2 regions of the Candidatus Clostridium stratigraminis genome follow, and region 2 is predicted to be linked to the other one. Evidence: a T-box and tRNA genes for the amino acid it is inferred to sense, from the RefSeq annotation. Region 2 holds a T-box; the other holds one or more tRNA genes.
What was found. The T-box of region 2 lies ahead of tyrS (tyrosine--tRNA ligase). A T-box ahead of a tRNA ligase gene usually reads a tRNA of that ligase, here a tRNA-Tyr.
Positions count from the first base shown of each region.

Region 1: it has a tRNA-Tyr gene. The T-box ahead of tyrS (tyrosine--tRNA ligase) is inferred to sense a tRNA for this amino acid. The anticodon was not compared.

Region 1 covers NZ_JBJHZZ010000016.1:2,438-12,311, forward strand. Annotated here, with positions in the region: gene ACJDUG_RS15420 (methyl-accepting chemotaxis protein) at 1-1,684, opposite strand, end outside; gene ACJDUG_RS15425 (response regulator transcription factor) at 1,899-3,041, opposite strand; gene recR (recombination mediator RecR) at 3,089-3,685, opposite strand; gene ACJDUG_RS15435 (YbaB/EbfC family nucleoid-associated protein) at 4,053-4,397, opposite strand; gene dnaX (DNA polymerase III subunit gamma/tau) at 4,466-6,079, opposite strand; RNA gene ffs (signal recognition particle sRNA large type) at 6,198-6,463, opposite strand; tRNA gene ACJDUG_RS15450 (tRNA-Ser) at 6,474-6,563, opposite strand; tRNA gene ACJDUG_RS15455 (tRNA-Val) at 6,903-6,978, shown strand; tRNA gene ACJDUG_RS15460 (tRNA-Thr) at 6,992-7,066, shown strand; tRNA gene ACJDUG_RS15465 (tRNA-Tyr) at 7,072-7,156, shown strand; gene ACJDUG_RS15470 (TIGR03943 family putative permease subunit) at 7,222-7,968, opposite strand; gene ACJDUG_RS15475 (permease) at 8,032-8,943, opposite strand; gene ACJDUG_RS15480 (GTP-binding protein) at 8,946-9,605, opposite strand; gene ACJDUG_RS15485 (CobW family GTP-binding protein) at 9,602-9,874, opposite strand, start outside.
Region 2 covers NZ_JBJHZZ010000004.1:117,801-127,674, forward strand. Annotated here, with positions in the region: gene ACJDUG_RS08660 (ATP-dependent DNA ligase) at 1-830, opposite strand, end outside; gene ku (non-homologous end joining protein Ku) at 830-1,636, opposite strand; gene gpmA (2,3-diphosphoglycerate-dependent phosphoglycerate mutase) at 1,781-2,512, shown strand; gene ACJDUG_RS08675 (DUF1648 domain-containing protein) at 2,704-2,922, opposite strand; gene ACJDUG_RS08680 (GNAT family N-acetyltransferase) at 3,068-3,295, opposite strand; gene ACJDUG_RS08685 (hypothetical protein) at 3,314-3,637, opposite strand; gene ACJDUG_RS08690 (MFS transporter) at 3,778-5,247, opposite strand; gene ACJDUG_RS08695 (hypothetical protein) at 5,449-5,604, opposite strand; gene ACJDUG_RS08700 (DUF5808 domain-containing protein) at 5,716-5,922, opposite strand; gene ACJDUG_RS08705 (class I SAM-dependent methyltransferase) at 5,966-6,610, opposite strand; gene tyrS (tyrosine--tRNA ligase) at 6,727-7,923, opposite strand; T-box leader at 8,105-8,379, opposite strand; gene ACJDUG_RS08715 (threonine aldolase family protein) at 8,479-9,495, opposite strand; gene ACJDUG_RS08720 (DUF1646 family protein) at 9,780-9,874, shown strand, end outside.

The DNA.
Region 1 (9,874 bases), on a different contig from region 2:
ACTGTTCTGCGCTATTTTTAGAACTCTTTACCTTTTCAATAATTTCACTGGATCTTTCTGTTATATGAATTACCTTTTGGGCAATATTTGTAGTTCCTTCTGCACCTTCATTTGAAGCTGTCGACACCTGTTCTACTATTTTAATTACTTCTTGCAGTGAAGCAAAAAGTTCCTCTGTAATGGAATTAAACTCAAGTACAAGGTTGCTTACAAACTCAGCATCTTCACTATATTCACCTGCTACATTTAACAGTGTATTATAATCATTTTGTACATCTTCCGATACAAAGCTTAATAATTCCTCGGAACTTACTGATAAATCATTTACAGAGTCATTAACCTTATTAGTTATGCTTTGTATTTCCATTACTGTATTCTTAGATTCCTCTGCAAGCTTTCTTATTTCATCTGCCACCACTGCAAATCCCCTTCCTGCTTCTCCAGCTCTTGCTGCCTCTATTGCTGCATTTAATGCTAAAAGATTAGTTTGTGAAGATATCTGCATAATAGCCTCTGATAAAACATTGATTTGTTCCACTACTTTTGCATTTTCCATTGCAATTTGCAATTTATCTTTAGTTTTAGAAAATATATTCATTGCTTTTTCTTGAGCTTTTACTACATTACTTTTAGTATCTAGGGCTCTTTTATTTATTGCTTGAGCTTCTACAGCTCCCTCTTGGGCTTTTTGTGCAATAACCTGAACTGTTTTTTCTATATCCTCAGCCGTTGCATTCATCTCCTCAGCCGAAGCTGCTGTTTCTTCCATTCCTGCAGATAATTCCTCTGTTGTAGCAGATACTTCTTCTATATTGCTATTTAAAATACTTATATTTTCAGAAATATTATCTACTGCTAATTTTACTGAATTGGACTCCTGCCTTATATTATCAACTAAATTTTTTAATGAATTTTGCATAGTAACTATTGTATTTGCAATATCTCCTATTTCATCTTTTCTCTTTTTAAATTTTTCCGGTGCATCCATAGTAAAATCGCCTGCTGCTATAAGTTGCAAATGCTTTATTGCTAAAATTAGTGGATATGAAATAGATTTAGAAATAACAAAGGTTAGAAATATACCTACACCTATGGATAATATGAATACCCCCATTAAAATCTTTATTTCAATAAGAAAATCATTATGATTTTGAAGATTTATATCATCAGCCATTTTAGCATTATAATCTGCTACTTCCTTCAAACTTTGCTGAAAAGTCACTTCATCTTGATTAACAGAGCCTAACTTATCTAAGGCTTCCTTCTGTTTTCCTTCCATGGCTAATTTAATAGCTTCATCTCTTACCTTTGTAAATTTATCAAAATTACTTTCAATAATAGAAATTCTATCTTTTTCATATTTATCAGGATTATTATTTTTGTAATTATCCCAATTTTCCAAGAATGTTTTCATTCTAGTTTCAATATCTTTTAGCTTTTCATTTTGTTTATCTTTATTTTCTGTATTTAGGATTATGTAATAAGAATCAGCTTCCATTGCACTAACTTGATTTCTATTATCATTTAGCCATTGAACAGTCAATAAGTTATCTGTATACATTGATGCCATAGCCTTATTTTCAGCTGAAGTATAATAATATCCAGTAACACACATAGCCCCAATCTGAATGCACATTATGACTGAAAAAATAATTAATTTTTGCCTTACTTTTAAATTGTTCATATTTTACCCCATCCCCTTAAAATTACATATATTTTTACATAGAATTGTTAAACTTAAAGTACCAAGAAAAGTCTTTTCTTGTCATAAGCTTTAGCACCGGATAAATAAAAAAAGATAAAAACAACCTATATACATTAGTCGTATTTATCTTAAATTAATATATGTAATATATTTGGTTTTAACCACGAATTTTATCGGGAATTGTCACATAATTCTAATTACTATTCCTGCATTGCTTAAATTCCTTAGGTGTTAAGCCTGTGTGTTTTTTAAATACTTTACTGAAATATTCTGCATCTTTATATCCAAGCTTACTGCTAATGTCGAAAATCTTAAAATTTCCACTCATAATAAGCTTTTTAGCTCTCTCCATTTTTACCATTGTCATATATTCAATTAAAGTTATATCTGTTGTTTTTTTAAAGCTTTCACTTATATGGCTTTTATTCATATATAATTTTTCAGAAATAATAGTGAGAGAAACTTCTTTATCAACATTATTAAGAACATATCTGCATATACTTCTTATTTTGTCATTGACCTTATTACTGAATTCAAGACTGTTTACGATTATAATTATAGCTTCCACCATTGTTACTAAAGCATCCTTTATTGGCTTAAGTTCCATACTTCTAAATACACTTGTATTTATTATGGATTTCATATCAACAAAATTATCAAACCATTCATAATTGGTAACTGTTATATTTATTATCTCCAGCATTATACTTTTTAACACCATAGCAATTTTATCTATATTATAGTTAAAGATTACAGCAATTTTGTCTATAACCGTTGAAATAAATAAGATAGCTCTCATATCACCGTTTCTTATATATTCAGCAATTTGGGTCTCATCAGCTATTTTTATAAAAGCATCTATTCTCTTTAACCTTTCCTCTTGTCTTTTCTTATCTCTTATAAATTGTGCAGCACGAGCTAAAGTTATTTTAAGTTCAAGTTCATCTACTGGTTTTACCAAGTAGTCAAAAGCTCCAAGGGAAACAGCTTGTTTACAATACTTAAATTCACAATTTTCACTCATTAACACTACGCATGGACATAGATTCATTTCTTTATTTATTTTTAATAATTCTATACCATTAACCTTAGGCATCCTTATATCAGTTATAATTAAATCTACAGGATTTTCAGTAAGCTTTGTTATAGCTTCCTGCCCATCCCTAGCTTCCTCTGTAATTTTAAAACCTGTATCTTCTCCCCAAATTTTTAGCATTTTAAATTCTTTTCTTGCTAAGTCCATATCATCTACAATCATTGCCTTAAGCATTTCATTCACCTTTCTAATATATATAGCAATTTCATTTTGTCTATCTGCTAATAGCCTTATTAGCAAATTTTTTATTATGTTAGTAAGGTTTGTGTGCGTAATAATTAAATAACTTAAATCTCTCTTCTTCCTTCTAAAGCCTTGGATAGGGTAATCTCATCTGCATAATCTAAATCTCCGCCTACCGGTATTCCATGGGCTATTCTTGTAACCTTAACTCCTAGAGGTTTTATAATTTTAGATATAAACATTGCTGTAGCTTCTCCTTCAATATTGGGGTTTGTAGCTACAATAACCTCCTTAATATCTCCGTTAAGTCTCGATATAAGCTCTCTTAATTTTATTTGCTCAGGGCCTCTTCCTGCCATAGGGGAAATTGTACCATGGAGCACATGATATACCCCATTATACTCCTTTACCCTTTCCATGGACATAATATCCTTTGGCTGCTCTACTACGCATACTGTGCTCTTATCCCTGCTTGGATTACCGCAAATAGCACAGGGATCACTATCTGTAAAATTACCGCATACTGAGCAGTACTTAATTGTACCTCTTGCCTTAACTAATGCCTCTGCAAAGCCACGAACCTCATCCTGAGGTAGGTTTAGTATATGGAGAGTAAGTCTTTGTGCAGTTTTATAGCCTATGCCTGGGAGTCTCCCAAACTCTTCTATAAGTTTTTCTATAGCTACTGGATAAAAATCCATAATCTTTTCCTCCTTTTAGTGGTCACACAGGGTAATTTAACCCATTCGCTCCGCTCACAAATTACCCGCAAAAGCCAATTTATGGCTTTTGCCTCCTTTGGTGGTCACACTGAGCAATTAAGCTCTCTCGCTCCCACTCGATAATTGCTCGTAAATGCCCATTTAGGAGATTTACCTCCGTTTTCACTTTTAAATAAATTAAGAATGAAAAATTAAGTACAAAATACCGCCAAGAATTGATTTAACCCTTTAGCTGTATTTTTTAATTCTTCATTCTTTATTCTTCATTGCTTATTACTTGTTAATTCTGGTAGTTTTAATCAGCTATCAAAAAAATAGATTAATTATCTTATTGTTTCTAAAATTATTAAAACATTCCTGGTATATTAAGTCCGCCTGTTAATTTTCCCATTTGATTTGCTGTATCTTCTTCAGCCTTTCTAAGAGCAGCATTACAAGCAGTCATTATTAAATCCTGTAACATTTCTACATCGTCTGGATCTAATACTTCTGGATCTATTTTAATATCTACAAGTTGTTTTTTTCCATTTACTATTACAGTTACAGCACCGCCTCCAGCTTTTTCTTCATAGGTTTTGCTTTCAAGATTCTTTTGCATATCTTCCATTTGCTGCTGGAATTTTTGTGCTTGCTTCATTAGATTATTCATGTTAGCCCCGCCGCCAAAGCCAGGGAAACCACCTTTTGGCATACTATACCTCCTAAAAATACATTATTTATTATTTAATTAAATTAATATACATAATTAACATTATATACTTATTGGTCAATTATTTCTACAACTTCCTCACCAAAAGTTTCTTTTAATATGTCTTCAGGTGATTTTACTATCTCTTTTTCCTCTACAGTATATTTTATTCTCACCTTTTCTTTTAATACTGAAGAAACCACATCCTCAATTACCTTTTTAATATCCTCTCTTTCTAATCTCTGTTTGCTAAATGCATACTGCTTATCAAATTTAACATCTATTATTCCATCTTTACAATTAACTACTTCACCTGTACCAAGTAGAGCAGAATTTGCAGCAGTACTTCTAACCTTTACCATTTCTAATATATCTCTCCAAGATTTTCTAACAGTGTCTAAGGTTAAGGCGGAGGCAGTATTTTTTTCTTCAAATTCTTCTATTTTATTAACTTCTGTCTTTTTTACATCTAAGGCAGGAGATTTTTTAACAACTTTAACCGGTTGTACATCACTTGTAGCAGCTACAATTTTACCGCTTTTTAATATTTCTTCAAGCTTATTAATTCTAGAAAGAAGAACCTCCTTAGAAGTATCATATTCAATTTTACATAACTTTATAATAGCAAGCTCTAAAAATATTCTGCTTTGCTTACTCCATTTTGACTGTTCTTCTGCTTCCTGCAGAATCCTTATATTTCTCATAAGCTCTTCTACTCTTATTTTTTGAGCCTGCTGCCTTAAACTCTCTATATTCTCAACTGACATATCCAAAATTTCTTCTGGATTCTTACTTATTTTAGCCATCATTAAATTTCTCGTATGGCTAATCATTTCTTTAATAAAGTTGTAGATATCCTTGCCGCTAAAAACTATATCATCAACAATTTTCATGGACTTTTCCACATCTTTGTCTATTACTGCATCTGTAAGCTTTAGTAAATTTTCATTTGTAACAAGTCCAAGCATATTTACTATTTCATCATATTCTACTTTGCCATTTCCCATAGAAATTGCCTGATCTAGTATACTTAATGCATCTCTCATAGCTCCATCGGACATTCTGGCAATAAGATTTAAGCTTTTATCATCAGCAAAAACCCCTTGTTCCTTAACTATCTTTCTAAGCAGCCCGTAAATATCTTCGCTTCTTATTCTCGTAAAGTCAAACCTTTGACATCTTGAAAGTATAGTTATAGGAAGTTTTTGAGGATCTGTTGTAGCCAAAATAAAAATTGTTCTGCTTGGCGGCTCCTCTAGGGTTTTAAGAAAGGCATTAACGGCGCCATCAGAAAGCATATGAACTTCATCCATTATATATACCTTATATTTTGCTTCCCTTGGAGGATACTGTACTTCATCTATAATATCTCTAATATTTCCCACTCCATTATGTGAAGCAGCATCTAATTCAACAACATCTATTGCAAGCCCCGAATTTATACTTTTGCACATTTCACACTTATTACAGGGCTCTCCCTCTTGTAAATCCAAACAATTTACCGCCTTTGCCATAATCTTAGCAGTAGAGGTTTTTCCTGTTCCCCTTGTACCACATAAAAGATAGGCATGGGCTATTCTATTATTTATAATCTGATTTTTTAGAGTTGTAGTTATATTTTTCTGACCTACTACATCATTGAAATTTTTAGGTCTCCATTCTCTATATAAAGCGGTATATGCCATTTTCTCACCTCTTTGCTACTTATATTATACCTTAATGTAATATCCTTTAACACAATATAATCAAAAAAATAAAAAAGATGCCTTAAGCATCCTTTAATCTAGTTTCAATTATTTTAAACCGTGCACCTCGCCTCGACTGATAGCATATAAGCGGTAGCTATACAGTTAGCTCAAACCAGGTTTCCCTACGGCACACGAAAATATTCACTTACCGCTGCTTCCTTCCGGACCTGACGGGGTTCATGAGTTTTCGTTGCGTAGGACCCGATTCTCAACGCCACTTTTATAGACCAGACCTTACACGCTAGAGCCTAAGCGAGGAATTCAACCCTGCTGTAGCGGATTGCAGGTTACAGGGCACCGCTAGTTCCCCATCTAGCACGGAAAGTTCAACTGGCGGAGAAAGGGGGATTCGAACCCCCGGTAGAGTTTCCCCTACACACGCTTTCCAGGCGTGCTCCTTAAACCACTCGGACATCTCTCCATATACTCATGAAACTAAATTGTTTATTTGTAATCATTAAGTGTTAAACCTAACGACAAGTTAGATTATACTATGTATTTTTATTTATTTCAATATATTTTTATATATTTATTAATGGAACCTTTAGCATTATTACTTAATTTTTGTATAAGATTTATGTAAAGACTCATAATATAGTTGTAATCTCAAGTTTAAACTGACTTTATATCAAAATCAAAGGAAAACATACTAAAACGAAGATAATATGGTTTAATTTAAAAATTTAGTCTATAATACCATTTGATAAGATATTATATTCTATGTATAATAAAATTCGTCGGTTAGATAAATAAATTGCATGGGCGCATAGCTCAGCTGGGAGAGCATCTGCCTTACAAGCAGAGGGTCACAGGTTCGAGCCCTGTTGTGCCCACCATGTAACTTAATATGCTGGCATGGCTCAACGGTAGAGCAGCTGACTTGTAATCAGCAGGTTGTAGGTTCGATTCCTATTGCCAGCTCCACTTTTGGAGGAATTCCCGAGCGGCCAAAGGGGGCAGACTGTAAATCTGTTGTCAGTGACTTCGATGGTTCGAATCCATCTTCCTCCACCAAAAGATATACGCAAGTATATCTTTTTTATTTATGCAAAACTTTATATTTCGTAAGGTTAGCTAATTTATTCATATATATATGGATTTCCGGGCCTAATTATACTCGTAACCTTCTGTGCAATAATTAATGGAAGCTTTCCATTAATCTTGCTATTCTCATTTTCCTTAAAGCTTACTACTCCTTCTACCCTTACCCATGTATCATTACTTAAAACCTTATTATCATTAGTTTTACACAGGATACCAATAACCTGAGAATCAGCAGCGCAGCAGTTTACTAATAGTCTAGTAATAATAAATTCATCCTTATTAAGCTTATCTTCTTTTGTTATATAACCACTAATTATTATATCCTTTCCAAGATGTTTTTCAAGATTTTCACTTAAATCTTCAAAATAATGAATGTAGTTTCCATCATTAAAACTAATTACATTTCCATTTATCACATCATCCTTGGTATGAGTATGACTTCCTATATTCTCAGTTCTGCTTGAACTTACAAAAGTAATACCTTTTTTCTCTGCTATTTCAGAATTTAAGCCTCTTGGTGCAATAAATATTCCTATAATTAAAACTAAAATAAAAAGTACATAGCCTTTCTTGAATTTAATTCTTGTTTTAACTGTAAATACATTGAAGATTTGCAGTATAGTAAGTTCTCCAAAGACTACTAAAGAAAATGCTGAATACTTAGCAAGCTTAGGATGGACAAACATTGTAATCTTGGTAGATGAAAGTAAATAACAGATGTAAAAGGTAAATAGGAGCAAAATTATAAACCATATAAATTCATTAATATTAAATCTTTTCATTTTTTATCCCCTTTATATTAACAAATAAAGTCTCACCTACTCTCTTCGTATTCAAACATGCAATTATAATTTAAAAAACACATTTATAATATAGGCTGCAGCGAAACAAAATGAGAATATTAAAATAAGCTGCTTTACAATAAAACCTTTCTTAAAAGAGTAATTTAGCATTAAAGTGTTTTTAATGTCTATCATAGGCCCTAAAAGTAAGAATCCAATTATGCTTCCTAAGGTAAATTGTCCTAGGAAGGTGCTTCCAATAAAAGCATCAGCCTCAGAGCATAGCGAAATTAAAAATGCAAAGAGCAGCATAACAATTATAGAATATGTAGAATTCTGGCCTAAACTTGAAATCTGTTCTCTAGGTACAACTACTTGAAAAGCAGCTGAAACAAAAGCTCCAATTATAAGAAACTTACCTATATCATAGAGTTCAGCGCTTACATGATTAAGAATCTCAATAAACCTTGAAGTTTTCTTTTTATAATTATGATTATAGCCGCAGGAACAGACATCTTCGTAGTCAGAATAAGAAGGCTTTAAACAGTTTAAATTTTCTATAGCTCCCATTATAGCTCCAATAGTAAACGCGATAATAAAGCCTCCCAGTCCTCTTATAAGCACTACATAAGGTCTTCCATGAAAGGCATAGTATGTGGATAAGAGGACAACTGGGTTAACAATTGGCACCGAGAGCATGAAAGCCACAGCCATGTTTATTGGGACTCCCTTTTTTATTAATCTTCTTCCAATAGGAATAACTGCACATTCACAAATAGGAAAAACAAATCCTGTTAGTGATGCAATGAGAATACCTATAAATTTATTTTTAGGCAATAGTTTCGCTATGATACTTTCAGATACAAAAACCTGAATTAGAGCTGAAATTATAACTCCTAACAATACAAACGGAAGAGCTTCTAGTATTATACTTATAAAGATCACAGAAAAATTTTGTAATAGCTCTGTATTCAATTTTATCTACTCCTAACAACCTTGTTCGCCTGTCTATTTTTTATCTTAATAATAACTTTTTTTATTAATCCCCTATCTATAATATCTGACCTTTTAAGTACTTCATTTAATTCCTGCAGGCTTCCATTCTTTAAAATGATAGCCTTGGGATTTAACTCCTTTAGTTTTTTTAAAGCCCGATTTTTTTCTTTAAGAGTTATGTTATTACAATTGTTAATTACTATTAAATTGCTGTTTATAATAAAGGGCTCTATAAGTTCCTTCATATTATTATAATAGGCAAAGAAAGTTGAAGCTTCCAAAAGATTATAAATTATAGGCTCTCTTAAGCTTTCTTTTATAGCTCCATCTTCAAGTACAGTTAAAATTTCCTCTAAAAGCCTTGTTCCATTATATTCGATAATAATTCTGTGGGGCTTATAAAAGTCTATCATTTGTTTAAGAAATGCTGCAGTTAGATTTTTAGAAGTGACTAATTTCCTTACAATAAGCTTTGACTTAGGCTTTTCAATTATTTTAATTTCCGTATTACCAATTTCACCTTGAATTATTATGACTATTTCTCCTGATACAAGTGAATTTTCTAATAGTGCATTTATAAAGGTTGTCTTACCAGAGCCTAAAAAACCCGTTACTATTTCAATTTCTGTCTTAATATTCATATAAACAACTTTTTAAGCGCGGCTTTATTTAAATGCACTCCAATAATACATACTCTGCTTGTAAAGTCTGCTTCAGCTTTTTTTAGATTAAATTCCTCTGGTACATAATCAAATTGGATCCATTCACCTTTTTCAAGCTCTACTATTCCTTTTGCTCTTAAAACACTTCCATAAAGGTTATCTTTATTTATCTTGTCCAATATGCTTTTTATTTTAGATGAGCTGAACTTTTTAGCTGTTTCAAATCCTATGCTTTCAAAACTTACGCT
Region 2 (9,874 bases):
ACAAGGCTTAGCTTAATCCATACTGCATCATTATTACCTGAAGGTAATTCATCAAATGGTGATTCACTTATTCTAGGTACTGCTTTTATTAATTTAAAATCTTCTGTAGATACTCCCAAAGTAACATGGCCTTTATATATCAATTCATCTTTTAAGTATTGGCCAAGTACTATACTTATAACGCCCTTATCTTTAAGAATATACCCACAGACTACAAAGTCATCGTCTAGAAGGTTCTTAATTTTAATCCAGTCCTTAGTACGCTTATCTAAGTAATATTTACTGTCCTTTCTCTTAGCAACTATGCCTTCAAGGTCATTTTGCTTTGCAAGGTTATAAAATTCAATTCCACGTTCTTCTATATACCTAGAAACAGCAATGCGTTCATTTTCTTTAACAGCTTTCTCTAATAGCTTTTTACGCTGCATCAAAGGCAAGCTATAAACTTCATGATCTTCATAATAGAGAATGTCAAAAGCAGTAAAGCTTGCTGGATATTTATCTGCTGCCAGTTTAATTTTAAAAGCATTTGTCATAAGAGAACGCCTTCTAATTTCAAAAAAATCAGGCTTTCCATCCCTAGTAACTATTAGTTCCCCATCTAAAATGCAGCGGCATTTTACCTGCTTATGTATGCTGGAAAGTTCCGGAACCTTTGGAAGCATCTTTAAGTTTCGTTTGTTTCTGAGTTCTGTAGAGTCTTTATCTAGATATGCAATACATCGCTCACCATCAAGCTTTAATTCATATATATAATCTGTGCTGTCAAAGGCATCCTGAGTTTCGCCTATAAGCATTGGCTTAATATTTTTACTTTCAAAGATATCCATTATGCACCTTTAGGAGTTCTTTTGCGCTTTGGTTTAACTTTATCTTTACCCTCATTTTGCTCAATGCTTGCTTTTAATGCATCCATAAGATTAATGATATTATTGGGAACTTCATTTTTAGAAGCAATAATTTCCTTACCGGCTATTTTAGTTTCAATAAGCTCACGAAGTCTTATTTGATATTCATCCTTGTATTCAGAAGGATTAAAGGGAGCATCCATAGAACTAATTAATGTTTTTGCCATATTAAGTTCAGCTTCTGATATCTCTGGCTTGCTATAGGATTTTGGAAGATCTTTAATTTCATCTTCATAGAACATAGTTGATATTAAAATTCCATCCTCACGTGGAATTATAGCAACTAGGGCTTCCTTTGTACCCATAACCGTTTTTCCTATTGCTATTTTTTGCTCGGACATTAGGGATAGCCGCAAAAGCTCAAAAGCCTTATCGCCACCGGCTTCTGGAATAGCCTGATAGGTCTTGTCATAAAATATTGGGGATATTTGATTAAGCTGCGCGAAATGAAGTATCTGTATGGATTTGTCTTTTTCAGTTTTAATTTTTTCTAAATCCTCCTCAGTTACAACAACATAATGGTCCTCATCGTATTCATAGCCTTTAATAATATCTTTTGAGGAAAGCTCTTCTCCGCAATGACTGCAGGTTTTCTTATATTTTATCCTTGAGTCATCTTCTTTGTGGAGCTGATTAAAGTGAATATCGTTATCCTGTACAGCAGTGTACATGGATATTGGAATAGCTACAAGACCGAAGGATATAACTGATTTATGAGCAACAGCCATTAATACACACCTCTTTCTAAAGAAATTACATTTATATTATTAGTAATTTAACTAAAAATACTCATAAGTCATAACTCATGTAGGTGTCATTGTATATTAATTTCTAAATTTAATATATAATATATAAAAAGGTGGTGTTTTTATATGATTAAACTAGTTTTAATTAGACATGGTCAGAGCCTATGGAACTTAGAAAATAGGTTTACTGGCTGGACAGATGTAGATTTATCCGTAAATGGACTTGAAGAAGCTAGGCAGGCTGGAAGGATTTTAAGAAAAAATGGATACAGTTTTGATATAGCCTTTACATCTGTTTTAAAAAGGGCCATTAGAACTCTTTGGATTACACTTGATGAAATGGACTTAATGTGGATTCCTATTTTTAAGTCCTGGCACCTTAATGAGAGACACTACGGTGCTCTGCAGGGCTTAAATAAAGCTGAAACTGCTGAAAAATATGGAGAAGATCAGGTTCATATCTGGAGAAGATCTGTTGACGTTAGACCGCCGGCACTTGAAAAGAATGATAAGAGATATGAGGCTTCTGACCCTAAATACGGCGAGCTTATGGAAGGAGAATTTCCTTTAACTGAAAACCTTGAAGACACTGAGAAAAGAGTACTTAAATATTGGTATAAAGCTATTGCGCCTGCAATTAAGTCCAATAAAAAGGTTATTATTTCAGCTCATGGCAACACTATTAGAGCTCTAGTAAAATATTTAGATAATATTCCTGGGGATGGTATTGTAAGCTTAAATATTCCTACTGGAATACCACTGGTTTATGAGCTTGATGATGATTTAAAGCCTATAAGACACTATTATCTTGGGCAAGATGGCGAGCTTCCTTCTGGAACTATACCAGAAAATATATAAAAATACTAACTTTGTTATATTGTCTAAATGTTATTTTTTATGGGAATCCATTATTGGATTCCCTTGGATTTTATAAGGAAATAAATATAAACTATAAATAAAATAATAATTGGTAATGGATGAAAAACCTTCCACCTTCTATATATTTGAGAATATTATTCATTAATTAATCTAGCTGAAACTTCTTTTCACTATTTATTGAAATACTTAGCTTTAATAGACTCATATATAACAAATGGGATCACCCCTAAAACAAAGGAAAACTTTTTATCAATAAACTCGTTTGCAGCTCCATTAATAGTCCAATGTATTGGTACTTTATCTGGCAAAATGGGAGCAATTAAAAACATTATAACTATGGGTATTATTAATAAGGATATATCCACTAATACACCTTTTTTAAATTTCATTTTTGCAGCTTCCTTTCTTCTTTTTTTGTAACCTGTAAGAATTTAAATATTTCTGGAGTTTCCAGCTTCCACTGAGGATCTATATGTAGCTTTTGCTTTTTACATGTATAAAGAAAGCAAAAGAATACTAATCAAAAGAATGTATCTATTTGAATTTATAAGTCATTTCACCATTTATGTCCTGAAATCCATGTTTTACATATAATCTTCTACAAGATTCAGTAGTATTTAAAACAACCTTTTTATAGCCTAAAATTTTGGCATGTCCCATAATACTATTTAAAAGTGACATACCTAAACTTTTATTTCGGTATTTTGGAATTGTGTACATATCTGTTAACATTATATCATTAATTGTTGCCATTCTAATCATATGAATCTCTCCGTTTAACTATTTAACAGGATCCTTCCAACCATCAGGTTCAAAAGCCCATACTTCTTTCCCATCTTTAGTTATTGAAAATTGAAGTTTTTTAGCCTTTTGTTCTCCCTTTTGAAAGTTACCTATTATTGATACTATATACATAGGTTTAAAAGTACTTTCTTTCTTTGTAACCTCAATTAAAGTGATTTCAGGATTTGCTTCTCCATAATTCATAGAAATTTTTTTAATTGTATTTTCAGCCTCTATTGAAATTTTATTTGACTGGACTTTTGCACATCCAGTGAAAATTAATATAACAATAATAATTAAAATACTAATTCTATTAATCATGGATAAATTTACTCCTTTTTAATATATAGGTTTTATTATTATGTTCTGCTATTCTGTATTATACCAATTATAACATATATTGGCCTTTTATAATGCTACAGCAAACTATTATTTAATGAATCGATATATCTAACTCTATATTATAATTTTTCGGTATGTTTTAAGTTATACTCTATAAAGCAATTTGAGGCATTAGCTCTTTTTTTCTTCATCAATCTTATAGCCGTAAGTACAACTCCAATGAGGCAAACAATGGCGGAACCAATATATACATATCTCATTCCAAACATAAAAACATCATTTCTACCTTCTACATAACCAAATACTTTTTTATTCATTTTAATACTCATTAAAGAATACAAAAGTAATGTAGCCATAGAAACACCAGCTGACTGTCCTAAATTTCGTATAAAAGCATTTATACTTCCGGCAATACCTAATTTATCACTTGGAGCTGAGGCCATAACCAAGGAATTATTAGGTGGTAAAAATAACCCATTTCCAATAGCCATAATGGATACATATACACACATTACCTGAATACTCGAGTTTTCATCTAAAGTTGCCATTAAGCTCATTCCTATACTTATAAGTAATAAACCTATGAAGGTTAAAAATTCTGATCCAATCCTATCTGATAAATAGCCGCTAAAAGGTGAAATTAATGTTAGTATTACAGGATAAGTTAACATGATAATACCCGTAAAGCTTGGAGTTATTTTTAAAACATTCTCAAGATAAAAAGGTTGAACAATATTGTTACTATTAATTGACATATATGATATAAAAGTACACAGTATACCTACAGAAAAAAGCGAGTTTTTAAATATTGAAAGATCTAAAAGAGGATACTTTAATTTCTTTTCTATAAATATAAATATTGTAAACAAGAAGATAGCCGTAACAAAGGCAGCTATAATTACATTATTTCCATATCCAATAGTCTCACCGGTCACAAGTGAATAAAATAGTAGGATAATGCTTATTCCGGAAAGTATAGCTCCAACAAGGTCAATATCTTCATTTTTTTCTAACTTTTGAGGTAAAATTCTAAATCCAATTATAGTTGAAATTAGTCCAAGAGGAACATTTATGAAGAATATATAATTCCAACTGAAATAAGAAACTATAAATCCTCCTAAAGGTGGCCCTATCATAGTACCTAGTGCCAAAAAGGTTCCTGATATTCCAAGGGCTCTTCCTCTCTCATTAGCAGGAAATACTTGTGTTATTATTCCTTGGTTGTTTGCCATTGCAGCGGAGGCTCCAATAGCTTGAATGATTCTGGAAATTACAAGGGAGGTAAGATTGCTTGATAATCCACAAAACAAAGAGCCTATAGTAAATATAAGTAACCCAATATTAAATATTATAGATTTTCCTTTTATATCACCTAATCTTCCGAAGAATAAAATTGTACTGACTATTGTAACCAGATAACAAATTACTATTAATTGAATAGAAGACATTGTTACAGAAAAAATATTTACCATTACTGGTAGTGCTACATTGACTATAGTGCTATCCAATGTTGCCATAAACGGAAGCAAAACTACAACACCTAATATTTTCCACCTGTTTTTAAACACATTCTTATTGCTTATTTCCATAGTTCAAAATTATATCCTTTCTTCAATTACAATTAATTTATCTTGTATTATTATATTCAACAGCTTTTTATAATGAAAATACTTAATAATTATATTATTCATAACAAAATATATAAAGAATTAAAAGACTCTAGCAATTAAATCAAAAACGCCGCAAACTTTTACTGCTTGCAGCGTTTATAAAGGAATAATAATAATCTTCTATTTTTTATCAGATATAACAAGACAAAATGTTGCTATAGGACCGAGAAATAAAGATAATAGAAACCAATTAAGGCCAGATCTGTTTTTACCTTGAGCAAGGCCTGCATTAATTAGGGCTAAGGTTCCCCATCCAACATAAAACTCATTATTCATACAAAGCCTCCTATAACAAAAATTTATTACTTGTTAATATCTAGAAAAGAGAATACTAATTAAAATATGCATTATATTATTGTATGTTCATTAAGTATGGTATTAGAATAACTATCTATAAAATTTGCGGAAAATCACAAAACAAATTAAAGCCAAAATAAGAATCCATGAAATTGGGTTTGCCCAGTTAACAGTCTTACCAATTCCATAGACCTTAGGAACTAGAAAATTTGAATCCTCTTTATTAAAGTAGAAAAATTCTCCATGTTTTTTCCTGTATTCTTCTATTTCTTCCTTTGTCCATTTTCTTCTTGCCATAAATTAGACCTCCTTAAAATATCTATTTATATGGAATTTTAGACTATTTCTTTGCTCCATGTACAAAATAATGCCAGCCGCTGGTATCATCATAAATATCCTCTATATGTCTTATTTTAATAATGTTGAAATTACAAAGCAGTCTTTTAACCCCTTTAAGGTCTGAATAAAAATGGGGTATACCTACCTCTGGTTCTTCTGTTTTGATAATTGTATTTTCATCAAGTCTTGGATAATTCTTGCTTATAAAAGATGGACTGTTCTTAGAACAGAGAGTAATAAAAAATTCTCCGCCGCTTTTAAGAACTCTGTTTATCTCCCTTATAATAGTCCCAATTCCGTAAGTATTAGTATGAGATATAACATGATAAGCAAGTAAGCAGTCAAAGGCATTATCCATATAAGGCAGTTTATTTATATCGCCAAGAGCAGTATTAATGCTTAGGCCTAACTCTTCAGCCTTACTATTTAGAGTATCTAATCCAACTTGCGATAAATCCAGGCTGTAAGTATTAAAGCCATTTTCTGCAAATAAAATTGAGTGTCTGCCAAGCCCACAGCCTAGATCTAAAAATTTTGAAAACCCTAGTGCTTTCCATCTATTCACATAGTAATATACATCCTCAGAAGGCTCTGACCATAAGGTATCCTCGACTACTGACCAATTCCACTCTTTTGAATTAACCATCTTATTTTTATCCCCTAAACAAATATACTTTCTTTGTATTAATTATATTCAATTATATGGGTAATTCATAAGAATTACAATTTATTTATAGAATAACTTGTAAATTATTCATTGCTCTATTGCAACAGCTTAATAAAGTTCCTCTTTCCAACTTGAAGAATGTCATTATTGTTAAAATTAAACTTCATGGCATCAAATATTTTTTCTCCGTTAAGCTTAATACCGCCCTGTGCTATAAGTCTTCTAGCCTCACTTTTAGAGCTTATTAAATTTGAATTTATTAATATTTCTATTAAAGTTTCCCCAGGACTAAGCTTAAATTCTGGAATATCAAGAGGAACTTCATTTTTTTGAAAAAGGCTTTTAAAGTATTCTTCTGAGAGTTTAGCTTCAGCTTCCCCATGGTATAAGCTTGTAATTTCCTTAGCTAGTATCATTTTAACATCTCTTGGATTTACTCCTTTTTTAAGCTCCTCCTTAATTTTATCAATTTCATCAGGATGAATATCTGTAGCAAGTTCAAAGTATTTAATTATTAAATCGTCAGGAATTTGCATAGTCTTAACATACATATCTTTAGCAGGCTCATTAATTCCGATATAGTTTCCAAGGCTTTTACTCATCTTATTAACGCCATCAATACCCTCAAGTATAGGCATAAAAAGTGCTACCTGCGGTTCTATTTCATAATCCTTTTGTAAAGTTCTGCCCATAAGAATATTAAATCTTTGATCCGTTCCTCCAAGTTCAATATCTGCATTTATAGCCACAGAATCAAAGCCCTGCATTAGTGGGTAAAAAAACTCATGAATTCCAATACTCTGCTGATTATTAAATCTATTTTTAAAATCTTCTCTTTCAAGCATTCTTGCTACTGTGTATTTCCCTGCAAGCTCAATTACTTCTTTAAAATTTAGCTTAGAAAGCCACCGACTATTAAAGGTCAATTTTGTTTTATCTTTGTCTAATATCTTAAATACCTGCCTTTCATAGGTTTTTGCGTTTTTCAAAACTTCCTCACTTGTAAGTTGTTTTCTAGTTTTTGACTTACCTGTAGGATCACCGATCATGCCTGTAAAATCACCAATAATTATTACAATTTGGTGATCTAAATCCTGTATTTGCTTCATTTTTCTAAGCACAACAGCATGGCCAAGATGAATATCTGGAGCTGAAGGATCAAGTCCAAGCTTAACTATAAGGGGCCTATTTTCCATTTGTGCTTTTGATAATTTTCTTTCTAAATCCTCTAGACTTATTACTTCAGCAGCACCTTTTGTTATTATCTTGATTTGTTCTTTTACACTAATCATTTTTATTCCTCCTATTTAGTCGGAAGCACTGAGTAGTTTAAGACCAGTCACTCCCGTTGGCAACACTGGTTAGTCTAGCTTACCGATTGCTCATGGTTAGGCTACCCGTAGAAGCCCACTTAGGACTTTAACCTCCTCTTTTTTAATTTCAAAAAAACAAAAGCTCTCGTCCTTTATTTCCATAAAGGACGAGAGCATAAACCCCGTGTTACCACCTTAATTCATTAATATGTCACCATATTAACCTCTTCAAGTACAGTTTTACTAAACGATACTCTATCACTATAACGGGTAAAGGGCTCCGTAAACAGCCTATTAAATTAAGGTAATATCCTTAATTACAATTCAGCCTTCTGCTCAGAGACGTATTCAAATATTGTTTCTTGACCCTCTCACCAACCGGGAACTCTCTGTAAAGAAAATTAATATTCTACTCTTTCTCATCAAAGCATTTTATTATTATTTTTATATATTATATAACAGTTTAAGGAATATTACAATAGATAAATCATATTCTCATATGTGTTTATTAAATCTTTAATCTAAAAACCTAATTTAATCCAAAGCTTCGACAAAGTCCAATACATTCTCTTTTTTAGTAGCCCAGGAGGTTACAAGGCGTATTGCAGAATTCTCTTCATCAACCTTCTCCCAAATATAAAAAGAGAAGTTTTTCAAAAGTTTTTCAATTAACTTATTTGGAAGTATGGGGAATATTTGATTTGACGGAGAATCAATTAAAAATCCATAGCCAGCCGCCTTAATTCCGTCCCTTAATATATAAACCATATCATTTGCATGTTTTGCCAAGTCAAAGTATAGGTCATCCTTAAAAAGTTCAAGAAACTGCATTCCAAGAAGTCTTCCTTTAGCAAGCATAGCCCCCTTTTGTTTAATAAAAAATCTAAAATCCTCTTTTAGTGAATCTTTACAAATTACTAAAGCTTCCCCTATTAAGGCACCGTTTTTAGTTCCACCTATGTAGAAGGCATCAACTAGGTTACCTAGGTCAGAGAGTTTTAGATCATTAGCTTCTGAGCAGAGTGCAGATCCCAGTCTAGCCCCGTCAACATATAAATATAGTTTGTTTTCTCTGCAGAATTTGCTTAGCTCTTCTAGTTCCTTTTTGGAATATATAGTTCCAATTTCTGAAGAATTTGATATGTAAACTAATTTTGGCTTTACCATATGTTCATCTATATAGGCCTCTAATGCAGGCATAATAAGCGAAGGAGTAAGTTTTCCATCACTAGATGCTATAGAAATAACCTTATGACCTGTATTTTCAATAGCTCCAGTTTCATGAACCAGTATATGTCCTGTATTTGCCGCAATAGCTGCTTCATGCGGTCTTAAAAAAGAAGAAATAATAGTTAAATTAGTCTGAGTTCCTCCTGGTATAAAATGAATATCTATATCTATGCGCCCAATTTTTTTCTTAATTAATTCAGCTGCCTTTATGCAGTATGGGTCCTCTCCATACCCTTCAACCTGTTCCATGTTCGATTCAAGGAGAGCATTTAGTATTCTAGGATGAGCTCCCTCACTATAATCATTCTTAAAGCTGTACATTTATATAACCTCCTTCTATGGAAATACAAGGTAGTTTAAGTTTTGCTACTTACAAGCTACTCGTTAAAGTCCATTTAGAACTTTATCCTCCATTATGTTACAATAAAATTATAACCTACTCCTCACCTTTTATCAAAATAAAAATAAATTTAGAATTGCATTGTAATTATAATATCATTCTTGCAGTAAATCAGGGTACTATTTAAGAGTTTTCTAAATAAGCTTTATTTTTATCCAAATTATGTTAAAATGATAGTGTAAAATAAAAGAAAGCGGTGATTATTATGTTTTTAGGATTAGTAATTATCCTATTATTGGTGCTTACTTTGCCTTTTAAGATTAAAATCGTAGAACACAACCTGGAGGTCTTTCTTTTCTT